4 regions of the Cedecea selenatireducens genome follow, and region 1 is predicted to be linked to each of the others. Evidence: predicted binding sites of a transcription regulator. Region 1 holds the regulator's gene; each other region holds the start of a gene.

The links. Region 1 encodes LexA, which represses DNA repair genes until DNA is damaged. Its sites were predicted from a motif close to TNCTGTATGTACATACAGNA; they were not measured.
Region 2: sulA (SOS-induced cell division inhibitor SulA) is a predicted target of LexA. The motif match lies at 3,080-3,099, and genes of this name have one in related genera.
Region 3: ACE38U_RS11545 (DNA translocase FtsK 4TM domain-containing protein) is a predicted target of LexA. The motif match lies at 5,377-5,396, and genes of this name have one in related genera.
Region 4: umuD (translesion error-prone DNA polymerase V autoproteolytic subunit) is a predicted target of LexA. The motif match lies at 4,217-4,236, and genes of this name have one in related genera.

Annotation. Positions count from the first base shown of each region.
Region 1 covers NZ_JBHIKW010000003.1:469,369-477,478, forward strand. Annotated here, with positions in the region: gene ACE38U_RS07680 (conjugal transfer protein TraF) at 1-1,126, opposite strand, end outside; gene ACE38U_RS07685 (cupin domain-containing protein) at 1,298-1,801, opposite strand; gene zur (zinc uptake transcriptional repressor Zur) at 1,897-2,409, shown strand; gene ACE38U_RS07695 (CsbD family protein) at 2,481-2,690, opposite strand; gene dinF (MATE family efflux transporter DinF) at 2,926-4,260, opposite strand; gene lexA (transcriptional repressor LexA) at 4,336-4,944, opposite strand; gene ACE38U_RS07710 (diacylglycerol kinase) at 5,054-5,422, opposite strand; gene plsB (glycerol-3-phosphate 1-O-acyltransferase PlsB) at 5,554-7,983, shown strand; gene ubiA (4-hydroxybenzoate octaprenyltransferase) at 8,050-8,110, opposite strand, start outside.
Region 2 covers NZ_JBHIKW010000006.1:107,679-115,788, reverse strand. Annotated here, with positions in the region: gene ACE38U_RS11860 (YccF domain-containing protein) at 1-138, shown strand, start outside; gene yccS (YccS family putative transporter) at 148-2,289, shown strand; gene ACE38U_RS11850 (TfoX/Sxy family DNA transformation protein) at 2,274-2,903, opposite strand; gene sulA (SOS-induced cell division inhibitor SulA) at 3,121-3,630, shown strand; gene ompA (porin OmpA) at 3,988-5,064, shown strand; gene matP (macrodomain Ter protein MatP) at 5,158-5,610, opposite strand; gene ACE38U_RS11830 (AAA family ATPase) at 5,787-7,541, shown strand; gene fabA (bifunctional 3-hydroxydecanoyl-ACP dehydratase/trans-2-decenoyl-ACP isomerase) at 7,610-8,110, shown strand, end outside.
Region 3 covers NZ_JBHIKW010000006.1:30,069-38,178, reverse strand. Annotated here, with positions in the region: gene ACE38U_RS11555 (replication-associated recombination protein A) at 1-803, opposite strand, end outside; gene lolA (outer membrane lipoprotein periplasmic chaperone LolA) at 812-1,423, opposite strand; gene ACE38U_RS11545 (DNA translocase FtsK 4TM domain-containing protein) at 1,600-5,313, opposite strand; gene lrp (leucine-responsive transcriptional regulator Lrp) at 5,435-5,929, opposite strand; gene trxB (thioredoxin-disulfide reductase) at 6,422-7,390, shown strand; gene cydD (heme ABC transporter permease/ATP-binding protein CydD) at 7,504-8,110, shown strand, end outside.
Region 4 covers NZ_JBHIKW010000016.1:34,553-42,662, reverse strand. Annotated here, with positions in the region: gene ttcA (tRNA 2-thiocytidine(32) synthetase TtcA) at 1-430, opposite strand, end outside; gene ACE38U_RS19930 (alpha/beta fold hydrolase) at 591-1,427, shown strand; gene ACE38U_RS19925 (ACT domain-containing protein) at 1,473-1,871, opposite strand; gene ACE38U_RS19920 (prolyl oligopeptidase family serine peptidase) at 2,006-4,042, opposite strand; gene umuD (translesion error-prone DNA polymerase V autoproteolytic subunit) at 4,254-4,673, shown strand; gene umuC (translesion error-prone DNA polymerase V subunit UmuC) at 4,676-5,947, shown strand; gene ACE38U_RS19905 (DUF2000 family protein) at 6,211-6,630, opposite strand; gene dbpA (ATP-dependent RNA helicase DbpA) at 6,920-8,110, shown strand, end outside.

The sequences.
Region 1 (8,110 bases):
TCACTTCGGCACCTACGCCAACGTACTGGGAATTAGCCTCGCTTTTGAAGCCTTTCGTTTCGGTCAAATCCCCATCGGCGCTCAGCGTCACCAGCTCGTTGTGCCAGGCCACGCCAGCGGTAACCAGCGGACTGATTTGATAAGTATCTTTATAGTTGCGGATCTCACCGGTGCGCCCGTTAGTGATGCGGATATCTTTGGTGTCGATATCACGGGAAACCAGGTTCTGGCCGCTCAGGCCGACGGTCCAGTTTTCACCCAGATCCGCCGCAACGCCGGCATCGAGGTTAAATCCGGTGTCATCGTTACGGTACTGGCTGTTTTTCCAGTCTCCGCTGCGGTAGTCGTAAATGGAGGTGGTGTAGTTATAAAGCCAGGTTTTCTGCAGCTTTGGCGTGACGCCAACGGAGACCGGCACGCCCCCGACGTCAAACTTGTGGGCCAGCGCAATGCCGTAATCAGAAACGATAGCCGCACGCCCGGATGCGGTGGAGTTCAAGTTACGGGTGATACGGTCTGAGCCGTTTAGCGCCGCATCAATCGCTACGCTGCCCGCCACCAGGCTGGAATTCTGGATGCTGTGCAGATAATCGATATCATTTTGATCGATTGAGGAGCTGACCTTCGCACGAGCATAAGCCCTGGTGACAAAAGCCACTGAGAGTGTGTCATTTGGAATACTCACCGCAATACCCGCCGCGGCTTTGGCATGCGCCGTTTCACCTCGTAAATCTTCAAGCTCCCCGGCTAAATCCCCGGCCGCGCTACGGAACTGATTTAACGTACCGTTCGGATTTAAAAGAATATCTCGCGGCGTTAGCGATCCAATGGATTGTTTATAGTTATCAACTTTATCGCTGATATCATCTATGCGGTCCTGGAGGTTATCTTTATCCGTTATTTGTGCGCCAACCGTCGGCAGAATAACGGTAATATTGTCATCTGGCTGGGAGCGCGCTAATAGCGCCGGGTTGATTAATACGCCGCTGCCATAATTAGCAGAAGCCACGCCTGTTCCCCCCATCGCATCGTTACGCGCCTCGGACCAGGTTCCTGCCGCCCCGGCCTGATGGGCAATAAATAACGTTGCGGCGAGTGTCGCCACCGAAGATTTTATTTTATTCATTCACAGCACGCCTGTCTGATTGTCAGATGAAGTAATTCGCCCCTGACAGTTATGACTGAACAGAGGCAGACTATTGCTGTGAATAGCGCGATAAAAAGATGGATATTTGAACCATCGGGAACCCAAATATATCCATAGGGTTAGCGTCTCATCGTTTCCTTGCTAATTAATTTATAGTTTACCCTTTGGCTTTCGTGAAGGCAGACCGTTATGCGGGCCAAAGAATTGCGGGGGATGATCTATCCAGCGATCCTTACGCTGCATGGCGTAAGACTGATTTAGCGGATAATAAATTTTATTTTCGGCTTTATTCGCTTCCCCAACGACCAATAGCCGAACGTCCTGCCCGGTATTATTGATAAAGGTATGGCAAATGCCTGTTCCGGCAGGAAAACCTACGCTATCGCCGGGTTCAAGCTGCCAAAGGTGGCCATTGATCCACACTTCCGGGTGCCCTTCGAGCACATAGGCAAACTCTTCTTCGCTGCTCTCAGCGTGGGGATAAGAGGTTCTGCGCCCAGGCGGAATGCGTTCGTGGTGAATACCAAGACGGGATAAGCCAAAACTGCGGGCCAGCGGGGCACCAATAGAAAACAGCTCCGGGCTGTCCGGGTAGGTTGAATTATCCCTGCCTTCCAGCTCGCGCCAGTGGCGAATACAATCGGGTTTTTGCATTACTTCCTCCTGGGTAGATAGGGTCATTATGTACCAGGATTCGGCGTTTTATCCGCATTATGGTAAAGTATTGAGTCAATGACCGGGAGAGGCAGATGGACACCACGACTTCGCAAAACGTGTTAGCACAGGCTGAAAAGCTGTGTCTGCAACGCAATGTACGCCTGACGCCGCAGCGTCTCGAGGTGCTGCGCCTTATGTCCGAGCAAACTGGCGCCATCAGCGCCTACGACCTGCTGGATCTCCTGCGCGTCAGCGAGCCACAGGCAAAGCCGCCCACCGTTTACCGTGCACTGGACTTCCTGCTGGAGCAGGGTTTTGTGCATCGCGTGGAATCAAACAACAGCTATGTGCTGTGCAATTTTATCGACCACCCCACCCACTCTTCCGCAATGTTTATTTGCGACAGATGCGGTGCCGTCAAAGAACAGGCGGCTGAAGGTGTGGAAGATATTATGCAGAAGCTGGCGTCAAAAATGGGTTTTGCCCTGCGCCACAACGTGATTGAAGCCCACGGGCTGTGTTCAGACTGTTCGGAAGTTGAAGCCTGTCGCCACCACGGCGCCTGCAATCACGACCATACGATACAGCCGAAGAAAAAGCGTTAAGAAGGGTAGGTACATCCTTGTACCCGGGCAGGATTGGTTTTACGGATTAGCACATTTGAGGGGCCGCCAGGTTACCAGCGGTATTCGTTCCTGGACTCCCAGTCCTTAACCTCTTTCTCTGCCTGGTCTTTGGCGTAACCATAACGTTCCTGGATTTTACCCACCAGTTGGTCACGCTTCCCTTCAATGACGGTCATGTCGTCATCGGTCAGCTTACCCCATTTTTCTTTGACCGTACCTTTGAACTGCTTCCAGTTACCGCCGATTTCGTCCTTATTCATTGTCATCTCCTCATCGTTCGGTTTAGGGTTTTGCATCCTCATTGTCGGATGCTGAATTTCTGGAAAACATCCAATATCTGCTGGATGTAGAAATAATTGTAGTCAAGGATTTCGGGTTACATATAAAACTCAGAATCTTTAACCATTTTCAAAATCAGCGGCACGCGGACTCCCCGCCTTAAAAGCGGGAAATCAGCATGATAGATGAGAAGTTAACGAGGATCAGAAAACGCGATCAATGGTCGCCATGCGCGGCAAACCAGGTGTTATTGCGCCAGTGGCGCCGCCAGATATAACCGAGCGACAGGCCGCGCAAAGCCAAAAATACCGCCAGCGACAACCATAAAGCGTGGTTGCCAAACAGCGGCAGCGTAAGCAGCGTCACGCCAAAGCCCAGGGCGGCAACCGCCATGCTGTTTCGCATCTCGGCCCCGCGCGTGGCACCAATAAACATCCCGTCCAGCAGGTAGCACCAGACGCCCACCATCGGCAATATCACCTGCCAGGCAAGGTAGCGGTCGGCCTGCTGACGCAGCTCCGGCAAGGATGTCAGCAGCGCGACGATGTGTTCTCCGGCAACGGCATAGAGAGCGGCAAACGCCACCGCGACCAACCCGGCCTGCCTGCACGCTGCGCCCCAAACCTCCAGCAGTTGCCCACGGTTACGTGCGCCGTAGGCCTGGCCAGAATGAGCTTCCACCGCATAAGCGAAGCCGTCCAGCGCGTAGGCGGTGAAGGTCAGCAGCGTCATCAGCACGGCGTTCACCGCCACAATTTCGCTGCCGAGACGTGCGCCAAAGATGGTGATGGAGGCAAAGCATATTTGCAGCAGCAGCGAACGCAGCATGATGTCGCGGTTCAGTGCCAGCAGCTTGCGTAGATCCCCCTGCCAGGCCGTTTTAAGGCGTGCCCAGCTAATGCCGCGCAGCTTCAGGACTTTGTGCACCATCAGCAGGCCGATGAAAAACGTGGCGTATTCAGACACCGCCGTCGCCAGCGCCGCCCCCTGCACGTTCATGTGCAGCCCCATCACCAGCCAAAGATCGAGCACGATATTGATAAGGTTTCCCACCACCAGCAGGATCACCGGTGCCCGCGCATACTGAACGCCCAGCAGCCAGCCCAACAGCACGAGGTTAGCCAGCGATGCGGGGGCACTCAGCCAGCGGATCTCCAGGAAACGACGAGCCTGATACAGCACCTCTTCGTTGCCGCCAACGACGTGCAGCGCGAGGGTGATCAGTGGATAACGCAGTAGCACGATGGCAAGCCCGGCGATCAGCGCCAGCATCAGCGGCTGAACCAGCGCGCGCGCCAGCCGCTGTGGATCGTTTGCGCCAAACGCCTGCGCCGTTAATCCGGTGGTGCTCATACGCAGAAACAGCAGCAGCATAAACAGGAAGCTGGTCGCCGTAGCGCCGATAGCCACGCCGCCGAGATAGGTCGGGCTGTCGAGATGGCCGATGACGGCGGTGTCAACCAGGCCCAGCAGCGGCACGGTAATATTGGAAAAAATCATCGGCAGCGCCAGTCGCCAAAGCGCACCATCCGTTGACGAGAAGAATCGCATGGGAATGATCCAGAGGAAAATAGAGGGGTTTAAAGCGGGTGGTACAGCAGGTTTACCGCACCACCAGAAGACGTGTTACAGCCATTCACCGTTGCGGATCACCCCGACGGCCAGACCTTCAATGCTAAAGTTCTGCTCGCGAAGATCGACCACAATAGGCTGGAATTCGCTGTTTTCAGGCAGCAGATGCACGGTGTTACCCTGCTTTTTCAGGCGTTTCACGGTGACTTCATCGTCGATACGCGCGACAACGACCTGGCCGTTACGCACGTCCTGCGTTTTGTGAACCGCAAGCAAATCGCCGTCCATGATGCCGATATCTTTCATCGACATGCCGCTGACGCGCAGCAGGAAATCGGCATTCGGTTTAAACAGCGACGGGTCAACCTGGTAGTGGCCTTCGATGTGCTGCTGTGCCAGCAGCGGCTCACCGGCGGCCACACGGCCTACAAGCGGCAGGCCGCTTTCTTCTTCAACCAGCAAACGAATGCCGCGTGATGCACCGGAAACAATCTCGATGGCACCTTTACGCGCCAGCGCTTTGAGATGCTCTTCAGCGGCGTTTGGAGAACGGAACCCCAGACGTTGTGCAATTTCGGCGCGCGTAGGTGGCATGCCGGTCTGGTTGATATGATCCCGAATGAGATCAAACACCTCTTGCTGCCTGGTAGTTAGTGCTTTCATTCCGCCCCCTGGGTGTTTATACAGTTATGCTGTGAGTATATACAGCCCCGGGCGAATTTGAAACCACAAATTAAGCAAAAAACCAGCGACTTAAACTATTCTGGAAGGACTATCGCAAATGTGACCAAAGCAAGGTGGCCCAGGTCGCAACCGCAAGAATAATCGCTATCAATACCGCGGCTGAACCCATATCTTTGGCTCGCCCTGAAAGCTCGTGGTAGTCGGTGCCCACACGGTCGACCAGCGCTTCAATGGCGCTGTTAAGGATCTCGACAATCATCACCAGCACCACCGAGCCAATCAGTAAAATGCGGGTGATAGGATCAACGTCCAGCCAGCAGGCAATGCCGATGGCAATAACCGCCGCAACGCCTTCCTGACGAAATGCAGCTTCGTTGATCCAGGCCGCTCGCAGTCCCTTCCATGAGTAGCCTGCAGCCTTAATAATGCGGGTGATGCCGGTGGTATTATTCGCCATTAAAGGAAACCTTTTTAAATATTGAGCGTCAATGCTCATTGAGTCTAAATCGCAGCGCCACAGAAATTCCCCAGAGTTTCTGATATCCTTGCGGCGCATTTGCATTATTAACCTGAGGCTTTACATCATCTATGTCAGGCTGGCCAAGAATTTACTACAAATTACTGAATTTACCATTAAGCGTTCTGGTAAAAAGCAAGTCTATCCCGGCCGATCCGCAAACCGAGCTCGGTCTGGATCCCTCACGCCCGATTATGTACGTCCTGCCCTACAATTCTAAGGCAGACCTACTGACGCTGCGTGCCCAATGCCTGGATCACGACCTGCCGGACCCGCTGGAACCTTTGGAAATTGACGGCGTACTGCTGCCGCGCTACGTGTTTATCCACGGCGGCCCGCGCGTCTTTACCTACTACACGCCAAAAGAAGAGTCGGTAAAACTGTTCCACGACTATCTGGATCTGCACCGCAGCAACCCGGATCTCGATGTGCAGATGGTGCCGGTTTCCGTGATGTTTGGCCGCTCCCCAGGACGCGAGAAAGGGGAAATCAATCCGCCTTTACGTACCCTGAACGGCGTCCAGAAATTCTTTGCGGTTTCGTGGCTGGGCCGCGATAGCTTTGTCCGTTTCTCTCCGCCGGTTTCGCTGCGCCGCATGGCGACCGAACACGGCACCGACAAAATTATCGCCCAAAAACTGGCTCGCGTGGCGCGTACCCACTTTGCCCGCCAGCGCCTGGCCGCAGTAGGCCCACGTCTGCCGGTTCGCCAGGATCTCTTCAACAAGCTGCTGGCGTCAAAAGCGATTGCCCGCACGGTAGAAGACGAAGCCCGCAGCAAGAAAATCTCCCACGAAAAAGCGCAGCAAAACGCCGTCGCGCTGATGGAAGAGATTGCCGCCAACTTCTCCTACGAAGCCGTACGTTTAACGGACCGGGTTTTAGGCTTAACCTGGAACCGCCTCTATCAGGGCATTAACGTGCACAACGCCGAGCGCGTGCGCCAGCTTGCCCACGACGGCCACGAAATTGTCTATGTGCCCTGCCACCGCAGCCACATGGATTATCTGCTGCTCTCCTACGTGCTTTATCACCAGGGGCTGGTTCCGCCGCATATCGCCGCCGGGATTAACCTGAACTTCTGGCCGGCCGGCCCGATTTTCCGCCGCCTGGGCGCCTTCTTTATTCGTCGTACCTTCAAGGGCAACAAGCTTTACTCTACGGTGTTCCGCGAGTACCTCGGCGAGCTGTTCAGCCGTGGCTATTCCGTGGAGTACTTTGTCGAGGGTGGCCGTTCCCGTACCGGTCGCCTGCTGGATCCGAAGACCGGCACGCTGTCGATGACGATTCAGGCAATGCTGCGCGGCGGCACCCGTCCGATTACCCTGGTGCCGATTTACATCGGCTACGAGCACGTAATGGAAGTGGGCACTTACGCGAAAGAACTGCGCGGTGCGACAAAAGAAAAAGAGAGCTTCATGCAGATGGTTCGCGGCCTGAGTAAGCTGCGTAACCTGGGTCAGGGCTACGTTAACTTCGGTGAACCGCTGCCGCTGATGGCCTACCTGAACCAGCATGTGCCGGAATGGAAAGATTCTATCGATCCGATTGAAGCGATTCGTCCCGCCTGGTTAACGCCGACGGTGAACAATATCGCCGCTGACCTGATGGTGAGAATCAACAACGCAGGGGCGGCCAACGCCATGAACCTGTGCTGTACCGCGCTGCTTGCCTCACGCCAGCGCTCACTGACCCGTGAACAGCTCACCGAACAGCTGGACTGCTACCTGAACCTGCTGCGCAACGTCCCATATTCTCCGGACGCTACCGCCCCAACGGTCTCCGCAAATGCGCTGATCGACCACGCCCTGCAGATGAACAAGTTCGAGGTGGAGAAAGACACCATCGGTGACATCATCATTCTGCCGCGCGAGCAGGCCGTGCTGATGACCTATTACCGCAACAACATCATGCATATGCTGGTGTTGCCGTCGCTGATGGCGTCCATCATCACCCAGCATCGCCATATCTCACGTGCCGAGCTGCTTCGTCAGATAGAAGTCGTTTATCCGATGCTGAAGGCCGAGCTGTTCCTGCGCTGGGAAAAAAGCGAGCTGGGCAGAGAAATTGATGCGCTGATCGCGGAGATGGAACGTCAGGGGCTGGTGATGGTTGTTGACGATGAAGTGCAGATCAACCCTAACCGTTCTCGCACTCTGCAGCTTCTGGCAGCGGGCGTGCGCGAGACGGTTCAGCGTTATGCCATTACCTTCTGGCAGCTGAGCGCCAACCCGTCGATCAACCGCGGGACGCTGGAGCGTGAAAGCCGTACGGTGGCGCAGCGTCTGTCCGTTCTGCACGGCATTAACGCCCCAGAGTTCTTTGATAAAGCCGTCTTTACCTCGCTGGTACTGACCCTGCGCGATGAGGGCTACATTAGCGATACCGGAGATGCAGACGCGACCGAAACCATCAAGGTGTACCAGATGCTGGCAGACCTGGTGACCTCGGATGTACGTCTGACTATCGAGAGCTCAGCCTCCCAGGACGCTGTTTCCTGATTCGATAGAAACTAAAAAGGCGGGTCGGCATTATGCGTCGACCCGCCTTTTTTATTGCCTGAGCACTCAGAAATGCAGGTAGCTCAGTACCAGCCCAATAAACAGTACCAGGCCCACGTAGTTGTTG
Region 2 (8,110 bases), on a different contig from region 1:
ACGATTATTGGGATCCCGGTAGGCATTGCTAATTTCAAGATTGCGGCCATTGCATTATGGCCCGTTGGCCGCCGTGTTGTGCCGGTTGAAGTGGCGCGAGCCGCGCGTGAAGCTAACGCACGTCGCCGTTTCCAGTAAGGAGCATTCGTGCTGACCCTAAGCCCACTTGTACGCCGCTATACCTGGAACAGCGCCTGGCTTTATAACTTGCGCATATTTATTGCTCTTACGGGCACCGTGGCGCTGCCGTGGTGGCTCGGTGAAGTGAAGCTGACCATTCCGCTCACGCTTGGCGTTGTTGCTGCGGCGCTGGCCGATCTTGACGACCGCGTAAGCGGAAGGTTACGCAATTTACTGATAACCCTGGTCAGCTTTTTTATCGCCTCGGTATCTGTCGAACTGCTGTTCCCCTGGCCATGGCTGTTTGCATTAGGTTTAACGGTTTCAACCAGCGGGTTTATCCTCCTCGGTGGATTGGGTCAACGCTATGCCACTATTGCCTTTGGTGCGCTGCTGATAGCCATTTATACCATGCTCGGAATTTCCCTCTATGAGCACTGGTATCAGCAGCCGCTGTTCCTCCTGGCAGGCGCGGTGTGGTACAACCTGCTGACGCTGGCAGGCCACTTAATTTTCCCCATTCGCCCGCTACAGGACAATCTGGCGCGCTGCTATGAAAGCCTTGCGAGCTTTCTGGAAATTAAAGCGACGCTGTTTGACCCCGACATTGAAGATGAAACCCAGGCCCCGATGCTGCAGCTGGCCATGGCGAACAGTCAGTTGGTTACCACGCTGAATCAGACCAAGAGCTCATTGCTGACACGCCTTCGCGGGGATCGTGGTCAGAGGGGGACTCGCCGCACGCTGCACTATTATTTTGTTGCCCAGGATATTCATGAAAGGGCCAGCTCATCCCATATTCAATACCAGGCTCTGCGCGATAAATTCCGCTACAGCGACGTGATGTTCCGTTTCCAACGCCTGCTAACGATGCAATCTCAGGCCTGCCAGCAACTCTCGCGTTCTATCCTGCTGCGCATCCCTTATCAGCACGATCCTCGTTTTGAGCGCGCTTTTACCCATCTTGATTCCGCTCTGGATCGTATTCGAGCAGGCCACGCAACCGCTGCAGAAATAAAAGCGCTGGGATTTCTGATTACAAACCTGCGGGCGATTGATGCCCAACTGGCGAACATTGAGTCTGAACAGGCCATTGCCGAGCCGCAAAACGATCCGGAAAACCGCCTTGCCGACGACAGGCTGACGGGCTTCGATGATATCTGGCAGCGGCTAAAACTGAACCTCACGCCGGAGTCCGCGCTCTTCCGTCACGCGGTGCGCATGTCGCTGGTGTTGTGCGTTGGCTATGCCTTTATTCAATTTACTGGCCTGCAGCACGGATACTGGATACTGCTGACCAGCCTCTTTGTCTGCCAGCCAAACTACAGCGCTACCCGGCGGCGCTTAGCGTTGCGTATCATCGGCACGTTAGTCGGCGTGGCGATTGGCCTGCCTTTACTCTGGCTGGTCCCATCCCTGGAAGGCCAGCTAATACTGATTGTCATTACCGGCGTGCTGTTCTTCGCGTTCCGCAACGTCCAGTACGCTCATGCCACCATGTTTATTACGCTGCTGGTACTGCTGTGCTTTAACCTGCTGGGCGAAGGTTTCGAAGTCGCTCTCCCTCGCGTTTTTGATACGTTACTGGGCTGTGCTATAGCCTGGGCCGCGGTAAGTTTCATTTGGCCAGACTGGCGATTCCGTCGGTTATCGCTGGTCGTTGAACGTGCATTCAACGCCAACTGCCGCTATCTCGATGCCATTCTCGAGCAGTATCACCAGGGGCGGGATAATCGTCTTGAATACCGTATAGCCCGGCGAGATGCGCACAACAAAGATGCCGAGCTGGCTTCAGTGGTTTCAAATATGTCCTCTGAACCTCACGTATCAAAAGAGATGCGAGAAGCGGCATTCCGCCTGCTCTGTCTGAATCACTCCTTTAATAGCTACATCTCTGCGTTAGGCGCGCACAGGGAGAAACTCAGCCACGGAGATACGCTCATGCTGCTTGATGATGCCGTTTGCTATGTGGATGATGCTCTTCATCACCTGCCGGTTGATGAAGAACGCGTTCAGAGAGCGCTCGGGGGTCTTTCTGCCCGCATCTCACATCTTGAGGCCCGAGCAGAAACAAAAGAACCCCTGGTTCTGCAGCAAGTCGGACTTTTGATTGCTCTGCTGCCAGAAATATCTCGCCTTCAGCAGCAAATCTCTCAGTGCTCCGAATAGGAAGGCTGGCGCTGCTCATAGCGGCGCCACCACTCCGTCAATTCATTTCGAACCTCTAAAGGGAGTACCGCCTCATGGACACCTTGAATGGCTCCCGCGAGTGCAAGCAGTACTTTAATACCCACAGTTGCCCTCGTGCTGCGTATTTTTAACCATGACCTTTTGGCACCGAAAAGCTGCAGAGTTTGCGGATCTTTGATCCCCACTTCGCAAAGCATGACTTCTATATTTAAAGAAAGATTAGGGAGATCTTTAAGCCGCCGGGAACGTATCTTTATCTGCGTTTTCTCACGCTGGGCGTTTCGTAATGCCAGAATGGAAAGCTCGACAAGTTTGTCCGGGTTCTCCCAGAGTTCTTCATCCACATGATAGTAATTTAATGCCACAGGAAGTCCTCTTTTCCTGTACATGAGAGGTGATGACGATTTTTGGCTGAAATAATCTGCACACTGTTCACAGGCACGCAAATAAAGCTCGCCTTTCGCCACCATAGCAAAGACGACCCCTTCGACAGTCAGGCTGTAACCACCAAATAGCGGCCGACAACCAATTTTACCCAGTGAAGAAAGATATTCCTGTGATTTATGAATTCTAAGAAACGTAACATCCTTCATAATATGTCCTTATATATCAACTGTTAAATAGCTACTGTAGTTACTTCCCCTCCTACCACCAGAAAATAAGTAAGGTTAAAGGTAATGGCAACGACAATTTCATCCGGAGCGGTATTGCATGAAGAAATTGCGAGACACTTTCCGAAATTTCGGTTGATCTTTGTTCGTACAGGCATTACTGTATATTCATACAGTAACCCATTAGGCGGGACTCACTATGCACTCACATAACCTTCAAACTCACTTTCGTCATGTTGCAGTTGCTGCGCACTCCCCTGCTCAGTCATCCTCTGATAACAGCGCACCGGGGTTAATCAGTGAAATGGTCTACAGTGAAGACAACCCATGGGTTACGCAGTTTATTCTGCTACCTTTATTACAGCAGTTGGGACAACAATCTCGCTGGCAGCTCTGGCTCACGCCGCAGCAGAAGCTCAGCCGTGAATGGCTGCAGGCAGCGGGGTTGCCGCTGGCAAAAGTGATGCAGGCAAGTCAGTTAGATCCTTTATGCACCGTAGACGCGATGGTGAAAGCTTTGCAGACGGGAAATTACAGCGTTGTCATCGGCTGGTTAACGGAAGAATTAACAGATGAAGAACATTTACGACTAACGATCGCAGCCGAAACCGGGAGTGCGATGGGATTCATTATGCGCCCAACCAGCAACATGACATCCGGTCCAAGACCACGAAACGGCCTAAAAATTCATTCTAGTTTGTATCATTAAGTAAATTTAGGAGAAATCCTGGATTTTTTTACTCATGCCATATAATCCGCTGTCATGATTCAAGAATACCCGCCATATGGCGGTTTGACGGGGTTCAAGGGATAAAGCACTTGCTTAAAAAAGCATCCAATTTGTAAAAAGATATGTATGCAAGTCGTTTTTTTTCATATGCCTGACGGACTTCACACTTGTAACTTTTCAACTACGTTGTAGACTTTACCTCGCCAGGGTTGCTCTTCATAACACCGATATATCGGTAGAGTAACAATTGAGCGTAAACCCGGGCGAAGGATTTAACCCTGGGCTTTAAATTGGTTTAGAGCTCATGGCCTTTTGGATGATAATGAGGCGCAAAAAATGAAAAAGACAGCTATCGCGATTGCAGTGGCACTGGCTGGCTTCGCTACCGTAGCGCAGGCCGCACCGAAAGATAACACCTGGTATACTGGTGCTAAACTGGGCTGGTCCCAGTACCACGACACCGGTTTCTACGGTAACGGCTACGACCGTGGTATCGGCAGTGGTCCGACCCACGAAAGCCAACTGGGTGCTGGCGCATTCGGTGGTTACCAGGTTAACCCGTACGTTGGTTTCGAAATGGGATATGACTGGCTGGGCCGTATGCCTTACAAAGGTACTCCAGAAAACGGTGCTTTCAAAGCTCAGGGCGTGCAGCTGACCGCTAAACTGGGTTACCCAATCACTGACGATCTGGACATCTACACCCGTCTGGGCGGCATGGTATGGCGTGCAGACTCCACCGCAAACAACGCGGCTGGTGAGCGTCTGAAAGACCACGACACCGGTGTTTCTCCAGTATTCGCTGGTGGTGTTGAGTGGGCTGTTACCCGTGACATCGCTACCCGTCTGGAATACCAGTGGGTTAACAACATCGGTGATGCACAGACCGTTGGTACTCGTCCAGACAACGGCATGCTGAGCGTAGGTGTTTCCTACCGCTTCGGCCAGCAGGAAGCTGCTGCTCCAGTTGTAGCGCCAGCTCCGGCTCCAGCGCCAGAAGTACAGACCAAGCACTTCACTCTGAAGTCTGACGTTCTGTTCAACTTCAACAAAGCAACCCTGAAACCAGAAGGTCAGCAGGCACTGGATCAGCTGTACACCCAGCTGAGCAACCTGGATCCGAAAGACGGTTCCGTCGTTGTTCTGGGTTACACCGACCGTATCGGTTCTGAGCAGTACAACCTGAAACTGTCTGAAAAACGTGCACAGAGCGTTGTTGATTACCTGATCTCTAAAGGTATCCCGGCGAACAAAATCTCTCCACGTGGCATGGGCAAATCTAACCCAGTTACAGGCAACACCTGTGACAAAGTAGCGCCTAAAGCTAAACTGATCGACTGCCTGGCTCCAGATCGTCGCGTTGAGATCGAAGTTAAAGGTATCAAAGAAGTTGTAACTCAGCCTGCGGCATAAGTTACCCTTCCTTGAACAAAAACCCCGCCAAGGCGGGGTTTTTTATTGGCTGGAATATCGCGAGAACTTTATCGCCCCCCTTTCTTCACGACGTCACTTTTTGCTTAGCATTGCCTGCAAATCCTGCTTAAGCGTCGACATCTTATTTTCCACCTTCTCTTTACGTTCCGCGTCTTCAATCAGTTGAACAACGGTTTCTGAAAGCGTATTGCCCCGGCGCTGTGCCAGCGCGGCCAGACGCTGCCAGACAAGGTATTCAAGATCGATGGATTTCTTACGGGTATGCTGATGCTCGGCGTTAAAATGTCTTTTACGCCGGGCACGAATCGTCTGCTTCATGCGGTTATGCAGCGCTGGGTTCATATGCTGATCGATCCAGCTCTGAACCAAAACAGGCACGTTCTCAAGCGTCAGGAGCTGCTCCACAGCCTCTTGTGCTGCACTGGCTTCGATGTATCGCGTGATTAACTCTCCTTCGCGATGCTTCTTCACCAGATACTTCCACTTCCAGCCGCTCTCGAGATTTTCCAACTGTTGATATTTCATTGTGATCTCAGTGTGACCGCGTAACTTAGTTCAGAATAACAGTTTTTCCGCCATTCGCTGAACTGAAAATCAAAGCTGTGAGGGGGATAAAACTGTGATACTGCTTTATCCGTGTGCTACCCGGACGATTCTTGTATAATCGCGCCTTTGACATCTCATTAAAAAATATAGCGACTTTGACGACTAATCGACTTGACTGGCGTGCCCTTGTGCCTGATACCGAAAGCTATCAGGAAATTTTTGCACAGCCTTATGATACCGACTCTGCCCCTCTTTCTGCGGTTCAACCTCGTTTACTTTACGGGATTGAGCAACTCAACCTTTCCGTCTCTTCTGTCGATTTGATGCTGGTGAAAGCACCAGAAGAGCAAGAATACCTGGACCTTATCGCAGCAGCCGTTGAAGAAACGTGCGGTGAAGCCGAAGTGCTCACCGGCGGACATTACCTCATTGAAGGAAACCAGGTGACGCTGCGCCCTGCTGAGCACGCCGACGACAATTTCGCTTCCCGCGGAGAAGTTGTCGCTGCCGACTGGATTGAAGCAGAGCAGCTGTTCGGCTGCGTGCGCCAGTTTGCTGGCGCGGTCACCCTTGAACCCGGGCTGATTCACCGTGCCAACGGTGGTGTGCTCGTGCTGTCCCTGCGCAGCGTCCTTGCGCAACCCCTGCTGTGGCTGCGCCTTAAGCAGATGATGATCCAGGGCCGTTTTGACTGGATTTCACCAGACGAAACCCGCCCGCTGCCGGTCAAAATTCCTTCTCTGGCGCTCGACTTTAAATTGGTGCTGGTTGGCGAGCGCGATTCGCTGGCCGATTTCCAGGAAATGGAAATGGACCTCGCCTCTGCCGCTATCTACAGTGAATTTGAAGACAATCTGCAAATCGCCTCTGCAGACGAGATGGCGCTTTGGTGCCAGTGGATCTACGCCATCGCCGAAAAGAAGTCTCTGCCAGCCCCCGCTGCAGATGCCTGGCAACCGCTGATTCGCGAAGCGGTGCGCTACACGGGCGATCAGGAAACATTACCGCTTTGCCCATCCTGGATTTCACGCCAGCTGCGTGAAGTTGCGCCATTTACCGAAGAAAACAGCTTCAACGCCGAACAGCTCCAGCAGATGCTCGAACAGCGTGAATGGCGTGAAGGTTTCCTGGCCGAGCGCATGCAGGATGAAATCCTGATGGAACAGATCCTGATTGAAACCGAAGGCGAAACGATCGGCCAGATTAACGCCCTTTCGGTGATTGAGTTCCCGGGTCACCCGCGTGCCTTTGGTGAACCTTCGCGCATTAGCTGCGTAGTTCACGTAGGCGACGGTGAGTTCACCGACGTTGAGCGTAAGGCGGAACTTGGCGGTAACATTCATGCCAAAGGGATGATGATCATGCAGGCGTTTCTGATGGCTGAGCTACAGCTCGACCAGCAGATCCCGTTCTCTGCATCGATCACTTTTGAGCAGTCTTACAGCGAAGTAGACGGCGATAGCGCCTCGATGGCGGAACTGTGCGCACTGATAAGCGCCCTCGCCAATGTCCCGATTTATCAGCACATCGCGATAACCGGCTCGGTCGATCAGTTTGGCCGCGTTCAACCTGTTGGCGGACTGAACGAAAAAATCGAAGGGTTCTTCCGCATTTGCCAGCAGCGTGAGTTCAATGGAGCTCAGGGCGTAATTATTCCCTTGGCGAACGTACGCCACCTGTCGCTGCATAAAGATGTTCTGGAGGCCGTCGAGCAAAATAAATTCTCGATTTGGGCTATTGACGACGTGGCCGATGCCCTGCCGTTATTGACCAATCTCCCGTGGGATGGCGAAGGGCAAAACACCCTGATGCGTGCGGTGCAGGAGCGTATTGCTCAGGCTTCGGCGCCGGATGTTCGTCAACGCTTTCCGTGGCCGCTACGCTGGCTCAACTGGTTCAACCACAACTGATCGGACTTGTTGAGCGTACACGTGTTAGCTAACCTGCGTGCTTCATTATAAAAAGGCTTACTGTAGACATGGTAGATAAACGCGAATCCTATACGAAAGAAGATCTTCTTGCCTCTGGTCGTGGCGAACTGTTTGGCGCTGAAGGCCCACGGTTACCCGCGCCTCCAATGCTGATGATGGACCGCGTGGTCAAAATGACCGAAGACGGCGGTAACTTCGATAAAGGTTACGTTGAAGCAGAATTAGATATCACCCCTGACCTGTGGTTCTTTGCTTGCCACTTTATTGGCGATCCGGTGATGCCTGGCTGCCTGGGCCTGGATGCCATGTGGCAGCTGGTTGGGTTCTACCTCGGCTGGCTCGGCGGCGAAGGTAAAGGCCGTGCGCTGGGCGTAGGTGAAGTCAAACTGGCAGGGCAAATCCTGCCAACGGCGAAAAAAGTCAGCTACCGCATTCACTTTAAGCGCGTTATCAACCGTCGCCTGATCATGGGCATGGCCGATGGCGAAGTGCTGGTTGATGGCCGCGTGATCTACACCGCCACCGACATGAAAGTGGGTCTGTTCAAA
Region 3 (8,110 bases), on a different contig from region 1:
CCACGAATAGATTTATGCACCGCCGAAATAAGGTCATAAAAACGGTCGCCTTTATTATCAAAGCGAGCGCTGCGTTCGCCGGCAATCTCGGTCAGCAACTGAGTCTGTAAAACACGATTGCCGCTGGCGTCTGTCTCGGCCATGTCCGCCATCATTTCCAGCGTATTCAGCGCCCGACGCGCATCGCCGTTCACCAGTTCAGCAATGGCTTTTCGCGTCTCGTCCGGCAGCACAATATTTTGCCCGCCGTAGCCCCGCTCTTTATCGCTCATCGCCTGCTCGAGCACCTGCTCGATGTCCGCTACGGTGAGCGATTTCAGCAGATAAACACGGGCACGGGAAAGAAGCGCCGAGTTCAGCTCAAACGAAGGGTTTTCGGTCGTCGCGCCAATAAAGGTGATGGTGCCGTCTTCAATGTGCGGCAGAAAAGCATCCTGCTGGCTTTTATTGAAGCGGTGAACTTCGTCCACAAACAGGATGGTACGCCGCCCGGCATTGCGGTTTTGCCGCGCTCGCTCGATGGCTTCGCGGATCTCTTTCACGCCAGAGGTTACCGCTGAAATACGCTCGACGTCCGCGTTTGCATAGCGGGCAATCACTTCGGCTAAGGTGGTTTTACCGGTTCCCGGCGGCCCCCAGAGGATCATGGAATGCAGATGGCCTGCTTCAATGGCCCTGGGCAGCGGTTTTCCGGCAGCCAGCAGATGCTGCTGCCCGATATACTGGGCCAGGTTTTCTGGCCGCATACGCGCGGCCAGCGGCTGGAAGGTATTATCTGAAAAATCGAGCGACAGGTTGCCCACTCAAGCCTCTATTTACGTTGGTCGTCCACCGTAACGCCTTTTGGCGGGGTGAACGTAAACTTACCGGCATCCACAGCACCGTTTTGCTGAGCCTTCAAAGTATAGCTGCTGCGCTGGTCGTCCTGCTCCACCGCGCTGAACTGATGAATTGTGCCGTCGCGGCCCACGTTAATGGTGAACTGTTTCAGGTTGCCCGAGCTGCTTTTTGGCGTTAGCACAAAATCATCGCCGTTCTGTTTGATGTTGTACTGCTTCCAGTCGCTGGACTGGTTGCGGGCAATCAGCATAAACGGCGTATTGCCGGTGGCATCTTTCAGCCAGGTTGCCGTGACCTGCTCGACAAACGGGTTGTAGAACCACAGGGTTTTGCCGTCGGACACCAGGATGCTTTCATCAGGCTGGGTCATGTGCCAGTTAAACAGGTTTGGACGTTTAACCCACAGGTCGCCCTGGCCTTCCTGCACCGCAGCCCCGCTGCCATCGGTGACTTTCTGGGTGAAGCTGGCATGGAAGCTACCGACTTTATCGAGACGACCCTGCAGATCGCCCGCAGCGTCAGCCCAGGCTCCGGTTGCGGTCATCGCGGATAATAGCGCACAGGCAATTACGATTTTTTTCATTATGTTCCCTCTGGATGCATTGACCACCTGACGATGGCGCTTCTGCTGCTCACTGTAGTGAAGTCTTTGCCTACCGCAACAGAAGAATAAGCTGATTTTCCGGTAATTTACCCATCTTTGCAAAAAGAGCCGCGTGTGCGGCTCTTATTCACTCAGTGGGTTCGCACTCAGCCGAATTACTCAAACTGAGGCGGAGCAAGAACTTCGCGGTTACCGTTGTGTCCCTGAGGACTCACGATCCCCTGCGCTTCCATTTGCTCAACGATCCTCGCCGCACGGTTGTAGCCAATGCGGAATTGGCGCTGTACGCCGGAGATGGATGCTTTACGTTTCTCAACCACGAAAGCGACTGCCTGATCGAACAGCGGATCCAGCTCTTCATCGCCGTCCATACCACCGCCGCTGCCGTCGCCGCTGCCTTCATCCTCGGTAATACCGGTAATGTATTGCGGGCGACCACGCGCTTTCCAGTCCTGAACCACCGCATGAACTTCTTCATCGCGGACAAAGGCACCGTGCACACGAATCGGCGTCGTGGAGTTTGGCGCAGAGTAAAGCATATCCCCCATGCCCAACAGTGATTCCGCACCGCCCTGGTCAAGGATGGTGCGTGAGTCAATTTTGCTCGACACCGTAAACGCGATACGGGTTGGAATGTTGGCTTTGATAAGGCCGGTAATGACGTCAACCGATGGGCGCTGGGTTGCCAGAACGAGGTGAATACCTGCCGCACGTGCTTTTTGTGCCAGACGGGCAATCAGCTCTTCAACCTTTTTGCCTACCGTCATCATCAGGTCGGCAAACTCGTCCACCAGCACCACGATATACGGCAGTTTTTCCAGCACAGGATGGGTAGCATCCATGCTGTCGCCAGGTTTCCAGAACGGATCGGGAATCGGACGCCCCATACGCTCGGCTTCCAGCACACGCTCGTTGTAGCCTGCCAGGTTACGCACGCCAAGCGCGGACATCAGCTTATAGCGGCGCTCCATCTCGTTCACGCTCCAGCGCAGAGCATTCGCGGCATCCTTCATGTCTGTAACCACTTCGGTCAGCAGATGCGGGATCCCTTCGTACACCGACAGCTCAAGCATTTTCGGATCGATCATGATGAAGCGAACTTCTTCCGGCGTCGCTTTGTACAGCATGCTGATGATCATGGCGTTCACGCCAACCGACTTACCGGAACCGGTCGTACCGGCCACCAGCAGGTGAGGCATCTTCGCCAGATCTGCGACCACCGGCTCACCGCCGATGTCTTTCCCGAGAACCACGGTCAACGGAGAGCTGTTGTCGCGGAATTTAGCGCAGTCGAGCACTTCACGCAGGTAAACGGTCTGACGTTTTTTGTTCGGCAGTTCAAGGCCAACGTACGGTTTGCCCGGAATAACCTCAACCACACGCACGGCAACGGTCGACAGCGAGCGCGCCAGGTCACGGGAAAGGTTCGAAATACGCGCAGCCTTCACGCCCGGAGCCAAATCCAGCTCGAAACGTGTGATGACCGGACCCGGAGAATAATCCACCACGTCGGCTTTAATGCGGTAATCCGCCAGACGGGCTTCCACCAGACGAGCCATCTGCTCCATCGCAAAGGTATCTACCGGCTCAACTTCAGTTGGAGGTGAAGTCAGCAGATCCAGTGACGGCAGCGGCGTAGTGGGTTTCTGAAGCGGACGATCGTCGCCGTTACGCATCAGGAACGGGTGGATCAGGCTCTCTTTTGGCTCAGGTGCGGCAGGCTGATGCTGCGTCGCCTGAGCATACTGGGCTGGCTGAGCAACCGGCTGGCTGTGTTGAACCGGCTGAGATACAGGCTCAAAGCTCGGCGTGAACAGCGGCTCGCTCGGCGTATCATCCACCAGCTCTTTCAGCGATGACTGGAAATCAAAATCATCCAGTGAGAACGGAGCGTTATTTTGCTGTGGCTGCTCGCTGTAGCGCTGCTGTTGCTGAGCAGCGAACTGACGCGCAAGTTCGGCTTCTTCCGCTTCCGCCCGATCTTCTTCAGACCAGGTTTCGTCGTCGAACTCTTCGCCATAACGCTGCTGCTGCTGGGCCGCAAACTGGCGGGCCAGCTCGTGCTGCTGCAGCGCATCGTTTTCATCGCCATAATCGTCGTCGGACTGCTGGCTCTCCGCCAGTCGGGCCTGCTCTTCGGCCATGCGCTGGGAAGGCAGTTTTATCCCATAAGACGCCAGCTCACGGCGAGTCGGGACACGTACCCGATTCGGACGCGGCAGTTGAGGACCAATGCCTTCTTTTACCTGAGGACGCGGAGCATCGCTGGCAATGCTGAATACCGGTGAAAATGCCGCCGCTCCAGCCGCAATTTTTGCCGCCTGCTGCACGCCCGATGCAGTTTGGGTCACGTCCGGCACCGGCATTTCAGGCGCCGTTAACGGGGCTGAAACTGGCGCTGGTGTCGGGATCGTTGGCTGAACAGGCTCAGGCACCGCAGGTGTTGCTGGCGCATAGTTATAAGGATCGGGCTTCGGCTCATTAACGGGCTGATACCAGGCCGCAAGCTGCTCACGTTCACGGGCGCGCTTCTCTTCCACTTCTTCAAAGTGGTACATCGGCGGGCGAACGTATTTCACCTCTTCTACCGGCTCTGGCGTCGGCTGTGGCTCTGCGAATGGCTGAGCCGCAGGCGCAACAGGTTCAGCCCAGCTTTGATGGATCTCATGCGGAACTTGCTGCTGTACGCTTGCTGGATGCGGTGCAGCGTAATGATCCGGAGCAGGGGCAATAACCGGCTCTGGCGTGACCGTTGTCGGCGCTGGTTCCCATGCAATCGCGGGAGCAGCGGGCTCGGCCTCAACGACTGGAGCCGGTGTGGATACCGGAGGCATTGGCACAACCGGCGGCACTGGTGCTGCCCACGACTGGTTAGCGGTCGTTGCCGCAGCGGCCGCAGCAATCGGCTCAACGGCAGAATGCCCGCTGAACAGCGGATCGTATTCTTGCTCTTCCGGCAGCGTCGCTTTGTGCCCGGAGAACAGCACATCGTTCGGGTCGGCCTCTACGCCACGCGCGCTGAACAGGACGTCGTCTTCTGCATCGTCCATCCGCTTGCCGGAGAACAACGCTGCATCCGTTTTGCGGCCGTTAGGGTTAGCAAACTTCTGCGACAGACGCTGCTTACGTGCAAGCGCCCCGCGTAAAATACGCGCCCGACGGGATTCACGCTTCTCGGTAGAAACGTGCTGCTGTTCGTCTGCATGGTGCTCTTCTTCGTACTCGTCCTCATCCTGCCAGGTGTTATCCCGACGGGTGCGATTGCTGGCAAACGTAAGAACGGTTAACACCGCGCTGCCGAGCTTCTCGGCAATGCTGACCCAGGACCAGCCGGTGAACAGCGTCAGACCAGCCGCCCATACGCAAAGCAGCGCAATTGTGCCGCCGCTGCTGTTAAGTAACGGCATCATAGCGGTACTGAGCAAACTGCCCAGCACGCCGCCCGAGGCGAAGTACCAGATATCGTCCGCATTGATGGCCGCCAGCCCGCACGAGGTCAGCACCATAGCAAGCACGCCGATAAGGCGCAGCGAAACGGCAAAATAATCGATGAACTCTTCACTGTCGCGCTGCCGCCAGGTGAACCAGCAGCCACCGATGATGATCACCGGAATGGTGTACGCCATCACGCCGAAAATGAAGAACAACGTATCGGCAAACCACGCTCCCGGCGCGCCACCCAGATTGTGGATAGGCTCATGCCACGCGGTTTGAGACCAGCTAGGGTCTGAGGGGTTAAAGCTTAACAAGGCAACCATCAAATAGATGGCAAATAGGGCGACAAGGATCAGCAAAGCCTCGAGTAAACGGCGCCCGCTGCTCAGTTTCCGCAATGTTACTTCTTTATCTTCGGTATATTCCTGGCTCAAGAAAGGCTCTCCAGGTCCTTAAACTCAATGGAGACAACAGCACCGGCGGCATGCCGGAGCTGTTGCTGTATGGATTCCCAGGAGTGTAACCAAAATACGCCAATTTTGCACCTGGCCCGTATTAACGGGTCTTAATGACCAAACGGTTACTCTGTTTGACCTCTTCCATGACAACATAAGTACGGGTGTCGTTAACGCCCGGCAGACGCAGCAGGGTCTCACCTAAGAGTTTACGATACGCCGACATATCCGGCACGCGTGTTTTCAACAGGTAGTCGAAATCACCGGATACGAGATGACACTCTTGAATTTCTTCAAGTTTTTGCACTGCGGCGTTAAATTGCTCAAACACATCCGGGGCGCCACGATTCAGAGTAATCTCAACAAAGACCAACAGTGAGGCATCCAGATAATGCGGGTTTAACAGCGCCGTATAGCCCTGAATAAAACCCTGACGTTCCAGACGACGAACGCGCTCAAGGCACGGCGTCGGCGAAAGCCCAACACGCTTGGAAAGCTCAACGTTAGAAATGCGCCCATCCTTTTGCAATTCGTTGAGAATATTGCGATCGATACGGTCGAGATCTTTGCCCGGGCGCTTCTTGCTATCTACCATTATTATTGTCTCTCTCTATTCCTTCCTTCACCTGCCATAACCCTGGTGACGTCAATGTTCAGGGTGTACGTGAGAAGACCGATGCCTTTCGGCTGCTATCGACATCACGCATAACGTCTGTCCACGTCATGCGTAAATTTCAATAACTCGGTAAATTTGCATCAGGTTTGCGCGAGAGCACGCGGCTTCCACATCACCAAATGTTTTTCTTCCTCGAATGTTTTCGCAAATGCTTAGGGGATTGTCAAAGCAAAACATCTATTTTTAGTGGAACGTGCCAGATATTCCTTTTGGCTGATGATTATTCATCATTTTCGCCCCGTGATTACCGTGCTATTACAATGATTATTTATGCACATGACGGTGATATTCATTGGGCTTATAGGCAGCATCGATGACACACATCGTTAACAACATTGCTGCACTCTTTTTTTAATGCAACGAATTCCCTACAATCACCCCCATTGTCTGTAAACGTTCAATGAGGATCTCATGGGCACAGCTAAACACAGTAAGCTGCTTATTCTTGGCTCCGGCCCTGCGGGCTATACCGCAGCGGTCTACGCTGCACGCGCCAACTTAAAACCGGTACTGATTACCGGCATGGAAAAAGGCGGTCAGCTGACCACCACCACCGAAGTCGAAAACTGGCCTGGCGATCCTAACGACCTGACCGGTCCGTTACTGATGGAACGCATGCACGAGCATGCGGCCAAGTTCGAAACCGAAATCCTCTTCGACCACATCACCAGCGTCGATCTGCAGAACCGTCCGTTCCGCCTGGTGGGCGACAGCGGCGAATACACCTGCGACGCGCTGATTATTGCGACCGGCGCCTCTGCCCGTTACCTGGGTCTGCCTTCCGAAGAAGCGTTCAAAGGCCGCGGCGTTTCAGCCTGTGCCACCTGCGATGGCTTCTTCTACCGCAACCAGAAAGTCGCGGTCATCGGCGGCGGGAATACCGCAGTCGAAGAAGCGCTGTATCTGGCGAACATCGCCTCTGAAGTGCATCTGATCCACCGCCGCGACAGCTTCCGCGCGGAGAAGATCCTGATTAATCGTCTGATGGATAAAGTACAGAACGGCAACATCGTGCTGCACACCCACCGCACGCTGGAAGAAGTGACCGGCGATCAGATGGGCGTCAGCGGCCTTCGCCTGCGTGATACGCAAAATACCGACATTATCGAAGAGCTGGAAGTTGCCGGCTTATTTGTGGCTATCGGCCACAGTCCGAATACCGCGATTTTCAACGGCCAGCTGGAGCTGGAAAACGGCTACATCAAGGTGCTGTCTGGTATTCACGGCAACGCAACCCAAACCAGCATCCCTGGCGTCTTTGCCGCTGGCGACGTGATGGATCATATCTATCGTCAGGCCATTACCTCCGCGGGTACCGGCTGTATGGCCGCGCTGGACGCCGAGCGCTATCTCGACGGCCTGGCCGAACAGTGTAAATAAATTAAAGATGTTAAAAAAGGCGGCCTTGCTGGTCGCCTTTCTTGTTTCTGCCATGTAACATTGCCTGTCAAAATTGCCTGAGATTTCCTTCTTCTACCAGCATCTGGCACGCGATGAATAAAACCCGTCAGCAAGAACTTAGCCTCTGGCTAAAGCAGCAAAGTCTCATCTCTCGCCGTTGGCTCGGCCTGTCACGCCTGCTCGGTTTGGTCAGTGGTTTACTGATTGTTGCCCAGGCCTGGCTGCTGGCCCGCATTCTCCAGCATATGATTATGGAAAATATTCCGCGTGAAGCACTGCTCATGCCGTTTATTTTGCTGGTCCTGGTGTTTGTTTTACGCGCCTGGATCGTCTGGCTGAGAGAAAAGGTCGGTTTTTATGCCGGACTTCATATCCGCCAGGAAATTCGCCGCAAGGTACTCGACAGGCTACACCAGGCCGGCCCAGCCTGGATTCAGGGTAAGCCAGTTGGCAGTTGGGCGACGCTGGTCCTCGAACAAATTGAAGACATGCATGACTATTACGCGCGCTACCTGCCCCAGATGTCGCTGGCGGTTATGGTCCCCCTGCTGATTATCGTCGCCATCTTTCCCATCAACTGGGCAGCGGCGCTCATTTTGCTGGGCACCGCGCCGCTTATCCCGATCTTTATGGCGCTGGTAGGCATGGGCGCTGCCGATGCTAACCGCCGTAATTTTCAGGCGCTGGCGCGCCTCAGCG
Region 4 (8,110 bases), on a different contig from region 1:
GGCCCAGCGCGATTTTGGTACAGCCTAATTCGGTCGCGGTGCGATACAGAATGCCGCGGCGCAGGCGCGAGCACAGAGAGCAGGTGGTTTTGCCTTCCGGGATCTTCTCTTTAACGATGCCGTAGGTGTTCTCTTCTACAATCTTGTATTCAACGCCGATGCTGTCCAGATAAGCCGGCAGAATATGCTCAGGGAAGCCAGGCTGTTTCTGGTCGAGGTTGACCGCCACGAGGCTAAAACTGATTGGCGCGCTCTGCTGAAGGTTGCGCAGAATCTCCAGCATGGTGTAGCTGTCTTTGCCGCCGGAAAGGCAAACCATAATGCGGTCGCCGTCTTCAATCATGTTGTAATCGGCAATCGCTTCACCCACGTTGCGACGCAGGCGTTTCTGTAACTTGTTCAGGTTGTACTGTTCTTTTTGAGTGGTCATGAAAGTCTCGGGCTCTGAATCCAACACGCACAGCGTGTCATGCTGGCGTGTATGGTACGGATTGCGGCGGCGAATGCCAGCAGGATTTACGGACATGCCACACCCATCGACTATGCTTTACTGGGTTAAACGCAATTCATAGCGACGAGGAGTGAGGTTTATGACCTTCGTAAAGACGAAAGATGGCGTCAATATCTTCTATAAAGACTGGGGGCCGAAAGAGGCTCAGCCGATTGTTTTTCATCATGGTTGGCCGTTAAGCGCCGATGACTGGGATAACCAGATGCTGTTTTTCTTAGGCGAAGGCTTCCGGGTTATCGCGTTCGACCGTCGCGGGCACGGCCGTTCAGACCAGGTCAGTGAAGGGCATGATATGGATCATTATGCTGCGGATGCCTCGGCGGTAGCGGAGCATCTGGATCTGAAAAATGCCGTGCACGTGGGGCACTCAACCGGCGGTGGGCAGGTAGCTCGCTATGTGGCCAAATACGGGCAGCCTCAGGGGCGCGTGGCGAAAGCCGTTTTAGTCAGTGCAGTTCCGCCGCTGATGGTGAAAACGGCGAACAATCCGGGCGGAACGCCGCTCGACGTTTTCGACGGCTTCCGTAAAGCGCTGGCGGCAAACCGGGCGCAGTTTTACCTTGATGTCGCCTCTGGCCCGTTCTACGGCTTTAACCGCCAGGGGGCAGAAGTCGCCGAGGGCAGCATCCGGAACTGGTGGCGGCAGGGCATGACCGGCAGCGCAAAAGCGCACTATGACGGTATTAAAGCGTTTTCAGAAACCGATCAGACCGACGATCTGAAAGCCATCACCGTTCCCGTCTTAGTGCTGCAGGGCGATGACGATCAGATTGTGCCTTATAAAAATGCTGCCATTCTGCAGGACAAGCTGCTCAGCAACGGCACGCTGCATATCTATCCCGGCTATCCTCACGGCATGCATACCACGCATGCCGATACCATCAATGCGGACATCCTGAAATTTATCCGCAGCTAATAGCCTGTTGTCAGGGGAGGCGAAAGGCCCCCCTTATTTGCCTGCTTATATAGCCGATGACAAAGACGATAATGCCGCCATCGCCGATTCGGTGTCTTTATGAGCCACGAAAATATGGTCGTGGTAATAACCTGCCACCACGTTACAGCTGATGCCTTTATTTGCCAGCGCGCGTGAAAACGCGGCGGTAAGGCCCACGGCGGCGAGGGACGAGTGAATTTTCAGGGTTACCCAACTGGCGACATAGTCGTAGCTAACGGCATGTTTATCCGCCAGATCCTGCGGCAGAACCAGCGTCACGCCTTCAGCCTCGCGAACGGTCACAATGGCGGCATCTTTTATTTCCGCAGAAGGTGAGGCTAAAGTGCAAAAGACATATTTCCCGGGATTAAGCTCGGGAGCGGCATTGCTCAGCAGGATTTCAAGGTTATTTTCGCCAGACATGTATCGATCTCCTTCAGGTGATTGAAGACGGATTAAATAGCGTTTGAACGATAAATAAAAATTAAAAAATATGCTTATGGATTAGTACATCTAATGAAAAGGCGGTGCGCCCTTTATGCACCGCCCTGGCTTATTTATTTCCCGCTCAGCATCTGCCAGAGAAACTCTTCTGTCATCGCCTGATGAGACGCCGTCTGGCTATTTTCCGGCGCGCTGCCGTGGCCCGCATCGGTTTCCTCATACAGCCAGACATTGTCATGCCCTTGCTGCTGCATACGCGCCACCATCCGGCGGGCGTGCGCCGGGCTGACTCTGTCATCCTGAGTGCCGGTGGTAAACAGCGTGGGGGGATAATCCACGTCGGCGGACACCTTGTCGAACGGCGAGTAGCGCAGCAGCCACTCTCGCTCTTCGGCAACTTCCGGGTCGCCATATTCGGCAATCCATGAAGCGCCTGCCAGCCAGTTGTGGTAGTTCAGCATATCCAGAAGCGGGACTTCGCACACCAGCGCGCCGAAGAGCGTGGGATAGTCGGTGAGCATATTGCCAATCAGCAGGCCGCCGTTGCTGCCGCCCTGGGCCGCAAGCCTGGCGGGGCTGGTGATTTTGCGCGCCACCAGGTCGGCTGCGACGGCAGTGAAATCTTCCCAGGCTCGGTGGCGGTGCTGTTTGAGCGCGGCCTGGTGCCACGCCGGGCCATATTCACCGCCGCCGCGAATATTAGCGACAACGTAGACGCCGCCTTTTTGCAGCCACGTCACGCCTTTCGAACCGAGGTAATGAGGCGTTAAAGAGACCTCAAACCCGCCGTAACCGTACAGCAGCGTTGGGTTATCACCGGAAAGCGTTAGCGCTTTGGCTGAGACCTGGAAGTAGGGAATACGCGTGCCGTCCTCAGACAGGGCGAAGTGCTGAGTCACGCTAAATTCCGCTGCGTCAAAGCAGGTCGGATCCTGTTTGACGAGGCCGAGCGTATCGTTGTCCAGATCGCCATAGCTCAGGCTATTCGGCTGTAAAAAACCGTGGCTGACCAGCCGGTAGCGATTGCTTTCGTCATCAATACCGCCGGCGGAGACATTGGTAAAATCAGGCAGCTCCAGCGTTTTCACGCAGTGGCGTTGCCCGTTTTCGATTTTTATAAAATCGACTTTTTCGACAGCATCCTGGCTCAGGTTAAGCAGGAGGTAATCACGGGTCGAGCCGTAGCCTTGCAGCGTGGTGCGGGAGTTGGGCGTGAAGAGTGGAATGAAATTGCGCTCACCTCGCTGAAAATCAGCTAAATCAATAGCCAGCAGGGCACCTGCGGGCCAGGTTGTCTCAGCTATTGTCCAGTCGGAGGTTAGCGTGACCAGCAGCCAGTCTTTAAAAAATCCGCAGGAGGCATCCTCCGGGACGGCGATAAGCGTCAGCGTGTCCTGCCCGGTCAATAGCCAGGTCTGCCCGCGGTAGAAGTCTTTGCTGCAGTGCACCAGATCGCGCTCAAAACCGGGGGTATCGTCATGCCAGGCTGAAACGGCCATATCCGTAGCTTCGCCAGCGTAAATCAGCGCGGCATCCTGCGGCGATGTGCCACGAACCCAGCGGTAAGCGCAGCGTGGATAGCCGGAGGTGGTGAGCGTGTCGTCACCCGCGTCCAGCGCCAGCAGCAGGGTATTTTCATCCACCCAGCTTGCCGAGCTTTTGCTTTCCGGCAGGAAAAAACCGTCGCGAATAAACGTTTTATTCACCAGATCGAATTCACGTATTTCACAGGCATCGCCGCCGCTGGATAAAAAGATCAGCGCCCGCGAGTAGCCAGGATGAAGCAGATCTGCGCCGTGGTAGCTCCAGTTCGCGTCTTCGTCTTCATTCAGGCGATCGATATCCAGCACCGTTTCCCATTCCGGCGTGGCCGTCAGATAAGAGGCTTCAGACGTCCGGCGCCAGATGCCCCGAGGATGCTCGTCATCCTGCCAGAAGTTATAGACCTTTTCGCGGTAATGGCTTCCCCAGGGAATGTTGGTTTTATCGTCAAGCGACCGCAGGATGGCGCCCCGCATCTGTTGAAAACGTTCTCCTTTGGCGAACCTGTCCGTGGTGCGCTGGTTTTGTTTTTCCACCCAGCTCAGCGCCGCGGCATCTTCCGGGGTTTCGAGCTGGTTAAGCAAATCCTGAATCTCTGGCTGTGTCATCACGCATCCTTTTGTTGGGTAACGGGCCTGCTGTTGACCATATCACTATGCTCTTTTTCATTACACCTTAAGGCTTTTATGGATTCTGTCTGCGGGCTAGAGTTTTTTCGTTTGCAAAACAAATGGCTTAGCAAAAGTGCGTGTTTTCTTGCTTGAAGTGTCTTTTTTACCTGATACTGTATATATAAACAGTATTTGCATTGGCGGTATCATGAACCTTCTCAAACCTGCGGCGCATTGCCCTGACTCTTCTTTACCTCTTTTTGGCGACCTGGTGCAGTGCGGGTTTCCGTCACCGGCTCAGGACTATGTTGAGCAGCGTATCGATCTCAATAAGCTGCTGGTGCGTAATCCCGGCGCGACCTACTTCGTGAAGGCGGCGGGGGACTCGATGGTGGAAGGGGGAATCGGCGAAGGAGATTTGCTTATCGTTGACAGCTCAAGAACGGCGTCGCAGGGCGATATTGTGATTGCGGCCATTGACGGTGCCTTCACCGTGAAACGCCTCCAGCTTCGCCCGACGGTGATGCTGTTGCCGATGAACAGCGCCTGGTCCCCGATTCCCGTGACCGATGACGTCCCGCTCGATATCTTTGGCGTCGTCACTTTTATCATCAAAGCGGCGAGCTAGATATGTTTGCGCTGGTGGATGTGAACAGCTTTTACGCCTCGTGTGAAACGGCCTTTCGCCCCGATCTCGCGGGAAAGCCGATTGTCGTTTTGTCTAATAACGACGGATGTGTGATCTCGCGCTCCGCCGAAGCCAAGCCCTTTGTGAAAATGGGCGAACCCTTTTTTAAGCAGAAAGAGTCGCTCAGACGGCAGGGCGTGCTGACGTTTAGCAGCAACTACGAGCTGTATGCTGACATGAGCCAACGGGTGATGGGCGTGCTCGAAGAGCTATTGCCCAGGGTTGAGGTTTACTCCATTGACGAAGCATTTTGCGATTTAACGGGCGTCAGCAATTGCTGCAACCTGAAGGCGTTTGGGCTGTCTGTCCGCGCGGCGATTCTCCAGCGCACTCGCCTGACGGTGGGGGTCGGCATTGCGCCGACAAAAACGCTGGCCAAGCTGGCTAACCACGCCGCAAAAACGTGGCAGGAAAAGACCGGTGGCGTGGTGGATTTATCTCGCCCTGAGCACCAGCGCTGGCTTATGGCAAAGCTTGCCGTGGGCGAGGTCTGGGGCGTGGGTCGGCGAATGTCGAAAAAGCTCGAAGGCATGGGCATAAACACGGTTTTGCAGCTTGCCGATGCGGACATCCGTTTTATTCGCCGGCACTTCAGCGTGGTGCTGGAAAGAACGGTGCGCGAGCTGCGCGGCGAGTCATGCCTTGAAATGGGGGAATTTGCGTCTGCTAAGCAGGAAATCATCTGCAGTCGCTCGTTTGGGGAACGTATTACCGAGTTTGAAGATATGCGTCAGGCCGTCAGCAGCTATGCAAGCAGAGCGGCGGAAAAGCTGCGTGCCGAACACCAGTATTGCCGGGTTATCTCCGCCTTTGTGAAGAGCAGCCCGTTTGCGACAAATGAGCCTTATTACGGCAACTGTTCATCCGTTTCGTTGCTTATCCCAACGCAGGACAGCCGGGATATTATCCAGGCCGCGATGCAGAGTCTGGAAGCTATCTGGCAGGAAGGGCATCGCTACCAGAAAGCGGGCGTCATGCTGGGGGATTTCTTCAGCCAGGGCGTGGCGCAGTTCGATCTCTTCGACAGCAGCGTGCCGCGGCTTAACGGCGAAAAGCTGATGACCGTTCTGGATCGCCTGAATAAAGAACAGGGCAAAGGAACACTCTATTTTGCCGGGCAGGGAATACAGCAGCCGTGGGCGATGAAGCGTGAAATGCTGTCGCCGCGCTATACCACGCGTTATGCTGATCTGCCCGTGGCGCGAGTTTGCTGATTTTCGCATGGCAGTGAGATAGTCACTCTGCGGAACTTTTTTTTACCCGGTCTGTCAATATCACAGCTTGAGTTATTGGAGAGTGTTACGAAGTGAAAGGATTTTTGACGGCATTAATACTGATTGCCAGCTTCCTGATTGGCTGCGCGATGTACTACAAAGTGGGTTGTTGGTTTGAGGATGACATCATCAATTTCTATGCCGGGGACGAAGGGTAAAGACCAGGGTAACAACGCAATGTGCCCGCATTATTACCCGGCGGCTTAGCCTTTAAAGACCGAAAACTTTTTGGTCACAGGCTTGAGCTTCTCGGTTTCACCGTAGAGCGCAATGCCCACGAAGTCGAGATCGGCGAAGGGCGTTTCGAGCGTATCTTTGATTTGTTGTTCGGAAGAGTGCGAAAGCATTGTGGTGGTGAAGAAGTTATACAGCACGCCTTCTTCCCGGCATTTCTCAAGCGCCGTCGCCAGCTGGCTGCTGTTCTTAGACTGAAGCACCACCACCGGATAATGGTTCATATAAGCACTGAAGCCGCTTTCCTGGTTGGGATAATCATGAAATTTAGGCTCATCCGCTTTGAGCATAATACCGCCGCAAAGGTGGCCCACGGCATTCATTTGCACGCTGACGTCGGCGGTGCGGTTCACGATGACATAAAGCTTATAGTCATTATCTTCGAACATTCTGGCTCCTTATCTGCCATTAAGCGCGTCCTCTGATTTAGCTTAGGACGCAAAGCCAAAGCATAGTAATCATTTTTTTATCTGGCTTCCTGTTTACGATCAATCTTTAAGCCGCGTTTTATCTGCTAGCTGGAATTCTCTCTTACGGAAAAACGGCACCTGATCTAAATCTAAAGGGCCGTTTTTTATTGTTTAGCCCGCTAACGCAGCAAAATTGATAAACTCACGCCTGAATCACGCGAATCTGCTAGCATACGCGCCTGCCCGTTATTATTAAGAGATGACCATTGTGACCGCTTTTTCCGCACTGAACGCTTTACCTGAAGCACAACTCGCCAACCTTAGCGAACTGGGGTATCACGAAATGACGCCCGTTCAGGAAGCGGCCTTGCCCGCCATTCTGGCCGGAAAAGACGTCCGTGCGCAGGCAAAAACCGGCAGCGGCAAAACGGCTGCTTTCGGTCTTGGCCTGCTGCAGCACATTGATGCCAGCCAGTTTTTAACCCAGTCGCTGGTGCTGTGCCCGACGCGTGAGCTGGCCGACCAGGTTGCTAAAGAGCTGCGTCGCCTGGCACGCTACATGCCAAATATTAAAATCCTGACCCTGTGCGGCGGCCAGCCGTTCGGCGTACAGCGCGACTCGCTGCAGCATGCGCCGCACATTATCGTTGCCACGCCTGGCCGCCTGCTGGATCACCTGAAAAAAGAAACGGTGAAGCTGAATGCCCTGCAAACGCTGGTGCTGGACGAAGCCGACCGTATGCTGGATATGGGCTTTGCCGACGCTATCGACGAGGTTATCGCCCACGCGCCGGTAAAACGCCAGACCCTGCTTTTCTCCGCCACGTGGCCAACTACCATTGCTGCGATCAGCGGCCGGGTTCAGCGCGACCCGCAAACTATCGAAATTGATACCGTCGATGAACTTCCGTCCGTAGAGCAGCAGTTTTATGAAGTTTCGCGCGGCGGCAAGATTGGCCTGCTGCTGGCGCTGCTGAGCAAACATCAGCCCGCGTCCTGCGTAGTGTTTTGTAATACCAAAAAAGATTGCCAGGCCGTTTGTGATGCGCTGAATGAACGCCACCAAAGCGCGTTAGCGCTGCATGGTGATATGGAACAGCGTGACCGTGACCAGACGCTGGTGCGTTTTGCTAACGGCAGCAGCCGCGTGCTGGTGGCGACCGACGTTGCCGCTCGTGGGCTGGACATTAAAGCTCTGGAAATGGTCATTAACTACGAGCTGTCGTGGGATCCGGAAGTGCACGTCCACCGCATTGGTCGTACCGCGCGAGCGGGGCAAAGCGGGCTGGCTATTAGCTTCTGTGCGCCGGAAGAGGCGCAGCGTGCGAGTGTGCTGGCAGAGATGCTGAATCTTTCGCTGAAATGGCAGCAGGTGCCGTCCGGCGTCTCCGTGAAGCCGCTGGAAGCAGAAATGGCGACGCTGTGCATTGACGGCGGCAAGAAAGCCAAAATGCGTCCG